Regions from separate parts of the Streptomyces mirabilis genome, predicted to be linked through region 2. Evidence: riboswitches for the same ligand, from Rfam matches in the RefSeq annotation. Region 2 holds a riboswitch; each other region holds the start of a gene.

Evidence for each region. A riboswitch is a leader RNA that binds a small molecule or an ion and turns the genes downstream of it on or off. The one in region 2 is predicted to bind cobalamin.
Region 1: linked by a shared signal. The riboswitch ahead of SMIR_RS11600 (ribonucleoside-diphosphate reductase subunit alpha) and the one ahead of SMIR_RS30080 (cobalamin biosynthesis protein) in region 2 are both predicted to bind cobalamin.
Region 3: linked by a shared signal. The riboswitch ahead of SMIR_RS41335 (CbtB domain-containing protein) and the one ahead of SMIR_RS30080 (cobalamin biosynthesis protein) in region 2 are both predicted to bind cobalamin.

Annotation. Positions count from the first base shown of each region.
Region 1 covers NZ_CP074102.1:2,671,852-2,674,093, forward strand. The annotation lists gene SMIR_RS11595 (GNAT family N-acetyltransferase) at 90-596, shown strand; cobalamin riboswitch at 649-787, shown strand; gene SMIR_RS11600 (ribonucleoside-diphosphate reductase subunit alpha) at 908-2,242, shown strand, end outside.
Region 2 covers NZ_CP074102.1:6,826,540-6,828,781, reverse strand. The annotation lists gene SMIR_RS30090 (inorganic phosphate transporter) at 1-798, shown strand, start outside; gene SMIR_RS30085 (hypothetical protein) at 811-1,035, shown strand; cobalamin riboswitch at 1,147-1,287, shown strand; gene SMIR_RS30080 (cobalamin biosynthesis protein) at 1,389-2,242, shown strand, end outside.
Region 3 covers NZ_CP074103.1:156,950-159,191, forward strand. The annotation lists gene SMIR_RS41330 (hypothetical protein) at 1-14, opposite strand, end outside; cobalamin riboswitch at 813-957, shown strand; gene SMIR_RS41335 (CbtB domain-containing protein) at 1,012-1,233, shown strand; gene SMIR_RS41340 (CbtA family protein) at 1,253-2,014, shown strand; partial or broken gene SMIR_RS41345 (MFS transporter) at 2,143-2,242, opposite strand, start outside.

The DNA.
Region 1 (2,242 bases), 4.2 Mb from region 2:
GCAGCCGAAGAACCGCGCGAACAACCCCCACGGGCCGTCGGACGAAAATCCGGCGGCCCGTTCCCACACCCTGTTGCACACTCACCGGCATGGACCTCAGCATCAGACACGCCCACCCCCACGAATACGACCGCATCGGCGAGATCACCGCACAGGCCTACCTCGGCGACGGCCTGCTCGACTTCGGGGAGAGTGACGAGTACCTCGGCGAACTGCGGGACGTGGCCAAACGGGCCGCCGCCGCGGACGTCCTCGTCGCCGTCGACCACGACCACATCCTCGGCGTCGTGACCTTCGTACCGCGCGGCGGCCCCATGGCCGACATAGCCCGCCCCGGCGAAGCCGAGATCCGTATGCTCGCCGTCGCACGCGAGTCCCGCGGCCGAGGTGCCGGCGAGACCCTCGTCCGCGCCTGCGTCGACCACGCACGCGCCACCACCGGCTGCGTACGCGTCGTGCTCTCCACCCAGCGCACCATGCACGCCGCCCACCGCATCTACGAACGCCTCGGCTTCACCCGCACCCCCGACCGCGACTGGAACCCGCTCCCGGACCTCGACGACATCACTCTCCTCACCTACGAGTTGACACTCTGACACCGGCACGACACAACATCTGGTGGTGTCACCGCAGCCCGGCACAAGATGTATGCTCATGCTCGCTGTCGCCGCAGGGGAATCCGGTGCAAATCCGGAACTGTCCCGCAACGGTGTACTTGTACGTGTTCGCACGCCCGCGCCCATGTACTCGCGTCAGTCCGAGGACCTGCCGACAGCGCGCCCGGCCATCCGGCCCGGGTGCATGACGTCCGGGCCTCGCGGAATGGGCCGGTGGACGCGACGCCGTGTGCGCTCGTGAGCTGCCCTGCCCTCCGCCAGGCCCCGTGCCTAGCGAGGGAGAGCCCCAAGTGACCATCGCGCCAGCCGACCCGGCTTCAGCTACCGCTTTCGCACAGCAGAAGCAGGAGCAGCAGCGGAAGCAGGCCCCGGTGGAGACGGACGGTCCCGGTACCACGCTGCTGCGTACCCTGACCGACCTCACCGCCGACCTCCCCGACGCCGACCCCGGCCGGGTCGCCGCCGCCACGCTGCGCGGCCGGTCCGCGCGCGCGGACGACACGGAACTGCGCGAGCTGGCCACCGAGGCGGCCGCGGGCCTCATCTCCGAGGACCCCGCCTACTCCCGGCTGGCGGCCAGGCTGCTGACGATCAGCATCGCGGCGGAGGCCGCCTCGCAGGGCGTCACGTCCTTCTCCGAGTCGATCGCCACGGGTCACCGCGAAGGCCTGATCGCCGACCGCACGGCGGAGTTCGTCCAGCTGCACACGGCCCGGCTGGACGCGCTGATCGACACCGACGGCGACGACCGCTTCGGCTACTTCGGCCTGCGCACCCTGCACAGCCGCTATCTGCTCCGGCACCCGATCACCCGCAAGGTCATCGAGACGCCCCAGCACTTCATGCTGCGCGTGGCGTCGGGCCTGGCCGAGGACGACACGAACCGGGCCCTGGACGAGGTCGCGGCGCTCTACGGGCTCATGAGCCGCCTCGACTACCTCCCCTCGTCCCCCACGCTGTTCAACTCCGGTACACGGCACCCGCAGATGTCGTCCTGCTACCTCCTCGACTCCCCACTGGACGAGCTGGACTCCATCTACGACCGCTACCACCAGGTGGCCCGCCTCTCGAAGCACGCGGGTGGCATCGGTCTTTCGTACTCCCGGATCCGTTCGCGCGGTTCGCTGATCCGCGGTACGAACGGGCACTCCAACGGGATCGTCCCGTTCCTGAAGACCCTCGACGCCTCGGTCGCCGCCGTGAACCAGGGCGGCCGGCGCAAGGGCGCGGCCGCGGTCTACCTGGAGACCTGGCACTCCGACATCGAGGAGTTCCTGGAGCTGCGCGACAACACCGGTGAGGACGCCCGCCGTACGCACAACCTGAACCTCGCGCACTGGATCCCGGACGAGTTCATGCGCCGGGTCGACGCCGACGGGCAGTGGTCCCTCTTCTCGCCCTCCGACGTGCCCGAGCTGGTCGACCTGTGGGGCGACGAGTTCGACGCCGCGTACCGCAGGGCGGAGGCGGCCGGTCTCGCCAAGAAGACCATCCCGGCCCGTGACCTCTACGGCCGCATGATGCGTACCCTCGCGCAGACCGGCAACGGCTGGATGACCTTCAAGGACGCCGCCAACCGCACCGCCAACCAGACGGCGGAGCCGGGCCACACCGTCCACTCCTCG
Region 2 (2,242 bases):
GCGATGCTGGCCACCCGGCTGACGTACCGGATCGGCAACCGCGCCGACGAGAAGGCGACCGCCAAGGGCTACCGCGCCGGCCAGATCGCCTCCGCCGGCCTGGTCTCCCTGGCGCACGGCACGAACGACGCCCAGAAGACGATGGGCATCATCACCCTCGCGCTGGTCACCGGCGGCGTCATCGCCCCGGGCTCGAACCCCCCGCTGTGGGTCATCGTCTCGGCCGGTACGGCCATCGCGCTCGGCACCTACCTGGGCGGCTGGCGCATCATCCGCACCATGGGCAAGGGCCTCACGGACCTCGCGCCGCCGCAGGGCTTCGCCGCCCAGACCAGCGCCGCGACGGCCATCCTGGCCTCCTCGCACATCGGCTTCTCCCTCTCCACCACCCAGGTCTGCTCCGGCGCCGTGATGGGCTCGGGCATCGGCCGCAAGGGCGGCGTGGTCCGCTGGTCGACCGCGACCCGGATGTTCGTCGCCTGGGGCCTGACCCTGCCGGCCGCCGGTCTGGCCGGGGCCTCCGCCGAGTTCCTGACCAAGCAGGGCACGTGGGGCATCGTCCTCACCGGTGCGCTGCTCGTCGCCGGCGCCGGCACCATCTGGAAGCTCTCCCGCCGCCAGCCGGTCACCGTCGACAACGTCAACGACGTCGACGCCGAGCCCGCGGGCGTCGTCACCGCCGCGATCGCCGCCGTCACCCCGCCGCCCGCGGGCCCCGTCACCGGCGACCTGTCCGGCGACCTGAAGACCACCATCCCGTCCCCGGACGCGGAGCCCACCCGCCCGGCCACGGTGTAAGGACAGAACAGCATGCACATCGACTGGGCAGCCCTCGGCTCCGTCTTCGGAGTCAGCCTCGTGACCACCGTCGGTCTCGTCGGCCTCTTCACCCTCGGCATCGTCGGCCTCTCCAAGCGCGAGTCCGCGTCCGCCCAGGGCGGCTCCGCGACCCTCGCGGTCACCGGCGCGTACGTCTGCTTCGCGGCGTGCGCCGCGGCGGTGGCGTACGGCATCTTCCTGATCGTCGGCAAGTAACCCAAAACGGGCACCACTTCGAGTGGGGTGCGGGACGGATCACCGTCCCGCACCCCACCTGTATGTGGGCCTTCGCACACTCTCCCCGCGCAGGTCAACAGCAAGTTGACGGGTCTTCCAACCCGTGGTGGACTGCCGGAGCCAAGTACGGCGACAGAAGAGGAAGCCGGTGTGAATCCGGCGCGGTCCCGCCACTGTGACCGGGGAAGGAACTCCCCGGGAGCCAGGAACTCTCCCCGCCGGTCTCGTCGAACCAGGGCGTGGACACCCTGAGTGAGGACATAACGCCATGCGCGGCTGCCCAAGTGCCCTGCGAGCGACGGTTCCACCCGACCTGACGGTCGGCTGACCGCGTGCGTGCCGATCGCGTCTTCGCGTACGGCGCCGCCGCCGGACTCCTCGGTGACCTGCTGCTCGGCGATCCCCGCCGGGGGCATCCGGTCGCCGCGTTCGGGCGGAGCGCGGGCGCCGTGGAGCGGGTGCTGTGGCGGGACCACCGCGGGTGGGGCGCGCTGCACACCGCCGTGTGTGTGGGCGGTGCCACCGGACTCGCCGCCGTCGCTTCCCGTGCCGTACGCCCCTCACGTGCCGCGTCGCTCGCGCTGACGGCCGCCGCCACCTGGGCCGCCGTCGGAGGCACCACGCTCGGGCGGGAGGCCCGGGCGATCGGTGACGCCCTCGCGGACGGGGAGATCGAGACGGCCCGGGAGCGGCTGCCGCATCTGTGCGGGCGCGATCCCCAGGCCCTCGGCGCCGACGGTATCGCGCGCGCCGTCGTCGAGTCCGTCGCCGAGAACACCTCCGACGCCGTGGTGGGCGCCCTGGTGTGGGGGGCCGTGGGCGGAGTCCCGGGGCTCGTGGGCTTTCGGGCCGTCAACACCCTTGACGCGATGGTCGGTCACAGGTCGCCCCGGTACCGGCGGTACGGGTGGGCCTCGGCTCGGCTCGACGACGTCGCCGGGTGGCCGGGGGCTCGTCTCACCGCCGTGCTCGCAGCCCTCGCGGGTGACAATCCACGAGGAGCCGTACGGGCCTGGCGCGCCGACGCCGTCAAGCATCCGAGCCCCAACGCCGGGCCCGTGGAGGCCTCGTTCGCGGGGGCGCTCGGGGTGCGTCTGGGCGGCACCCTCTCCTACGGCGGCCGCGTCGAGCACCGGCCCGAACTCAACGGCGCCGGGCGCGCCGTGCACGTCGACGACATCGAACG
Region 3 (2,242 bases), on a different replicon from region 2:
TTGCCTCGTGACACGCGTTCAGCTCCTGGTCGTACGTGGTTCCGTGCAGCCTGGGGACTGTGCCGCGAAGACGATCCATCCGCTAATTCCATTAGTACATTAACTGTAGGGGGTGCTTTGATGGTTACGGCGGGGCTTCACCCTCACGGGGGGGAGTTTCGGAAGGCGGTGCGACTGACGCTTCCCGCCTCCGCTGCCGCCTGTCTCTCCATGCCAGCTCGGCGATCAGGGCTACGACCAGGGCGATGATCAGCACCGTTACCACGATGTAGAAGGTGGAGATCCCCGACAGGAGCCCGCTCTGGTCGTCCTTGATGTCTGACGCGATCCGAGAGGCGTGGGTCATGTTGCTCGCGGTGTTAGACGTCACCGTGTTCCGTCATGCCCCCCTCCGGACCCCCTTTGTGGGGGTGTGCGACACCCATGTTACCCCACGGACTCTAAGTGTCTTAGTAGACGATGCCATGTCCGGTCATGGACTTCAGTGGCTGTACCCGCTCAGCAGCGCCCGTTCTCCGGCGGAGAAGAGATGTGTGGCTGAGCAGAGTTCACCGCCTGTCCGAGGCAGCGCTCGCTCCGGGAGTCCGCGTGCGTGTGGTCGGCGGCCTGCCAGGTGGCGAGTACAAGTGCCGCGACCTGATGGGTCGGTAGGAGTCGTCGGCTTCATCCCAGACGGAGATTCCACCTGCCGGTCCGGCCGGTGGGTCCGGGAGCCGGGGTGAGCAGGGTCAGCCGGATCGTCATGGGGCGCACGCTATCCCTGTGCCGGTGGTGCGGCCTGGGCCGGAGCGGGGGTGAGACAGGCCATCTTGGCTGGTAGGCGCGGGACCGGTACCGTCTGGCGTATTAGGACGACGGCGCGAACGGAAGTCCGGTGCAATTCCGGCACGGTCGCGCCACTGTGAGCTGTGCAACTCTTCGCGCTGAGTGGGGAGTTGCCGGTGAGTCAGACCCGGCGCCGTCGTCGCGTGCTCCAACGAGCGGGACGCGTGTTCCCGAGGAGGTACCGCCGTGGCTCACACTGCAGCTGCCCCTGCCCCCCTGTCCTCGCCGGTCGTGGCGAAACTGCCGATCCGGGCGATTCTGCCCTGGGCGGTGTTCTTCGGCCTGCTGATGCTGGTCCTGCTGTACTTCGTCGGCGCCGATCAGGGCGCCACCTCCGTCTTCTCCGGCGAGGGCGTCCACGAGTGGGTCCACGACGGCCGGCACCTGCTCGGCTTCCCCTGCCACTGAGTCGCGAGAGGACAGCCGTATGAACTCCGTCACCGTCCGCGCGCTGCTGGTACGCGGAATGCTCGCGGGCCTGGCCGCGGGGCTGTTGGCCTTCGGGCTCGCCTATCTGATCGGCGAGCCCGGCGTGAACGCGGGCATCGCCTACGAGGACGCCCACACCCACGATCACGGCATGGAACTGGTCAGCCGGGCCGCGCAGTCCACCACCGGCCTGGCCACCGGGGTGCTGGTCCTCGGCACGGCGGTGGGCGGGATCGCCGCGTTGGCGTTCTGCTTCGCCCTGGGGCGAGTCGGCCGATTCGGCGCGCGGGCGACCACCTTGCTGGTCGCCGGCGGCGCCTTCGTCACCGTCTACCTGGTGCCGTTCCTGAAGTACCCGGCCAACCCGCCGGGGTCCAGCGACCCTGACACCATCGGAAAGCGGACCACGCTGTACGTCGGGATGATCGCCCTGACCGTGCTGGTCGCCCTCGGCGCGGTGATCCTCGGCCGCCGCCTGGCCGGGCGGATCGGCAACTGGAACGCCGCTGTCGCCGCGACCACCGCCTTCATCGGGGTCATCGCCGTGGCCATGGCGTTCCTGCCGGCGGTCAACGAGACGCCCAAGGACTTCCCGGCCACCGTGCTGTGGCAGTTCCGCCTCGCCTCACTCGGCATCCAGGCGCTGCTGTGGGCCTCGTTCGGCGTGGTCTTCGGTTTCCTCGCAGAACGGGTCCTGTCGCCGCACCCCGCGCGCCCGGCCCAGGCGGCTGCGGCCCCTGGGGTGGCGTCGGCCGCCTGATCGGCTCAGGTAGAGGGGCCTGTGCCGGGGGCGCGACCGGCACAGGCCCTTTGCGCGTGGTGGTGGTGGCGCACGGATGCCGTCCTTGCTTCGCAGGAGGTGCCCGTCCTGGACCGCGGCTCGCCCGCTCATACGGTGACGGGCTGCGGCCGACGTACGGTGAGTCGGCCGCTGTGTGCCAGCGCCGCGATCGATGTCGCGCAGGCGAGCCCGGTGGCGGGCAGTCCT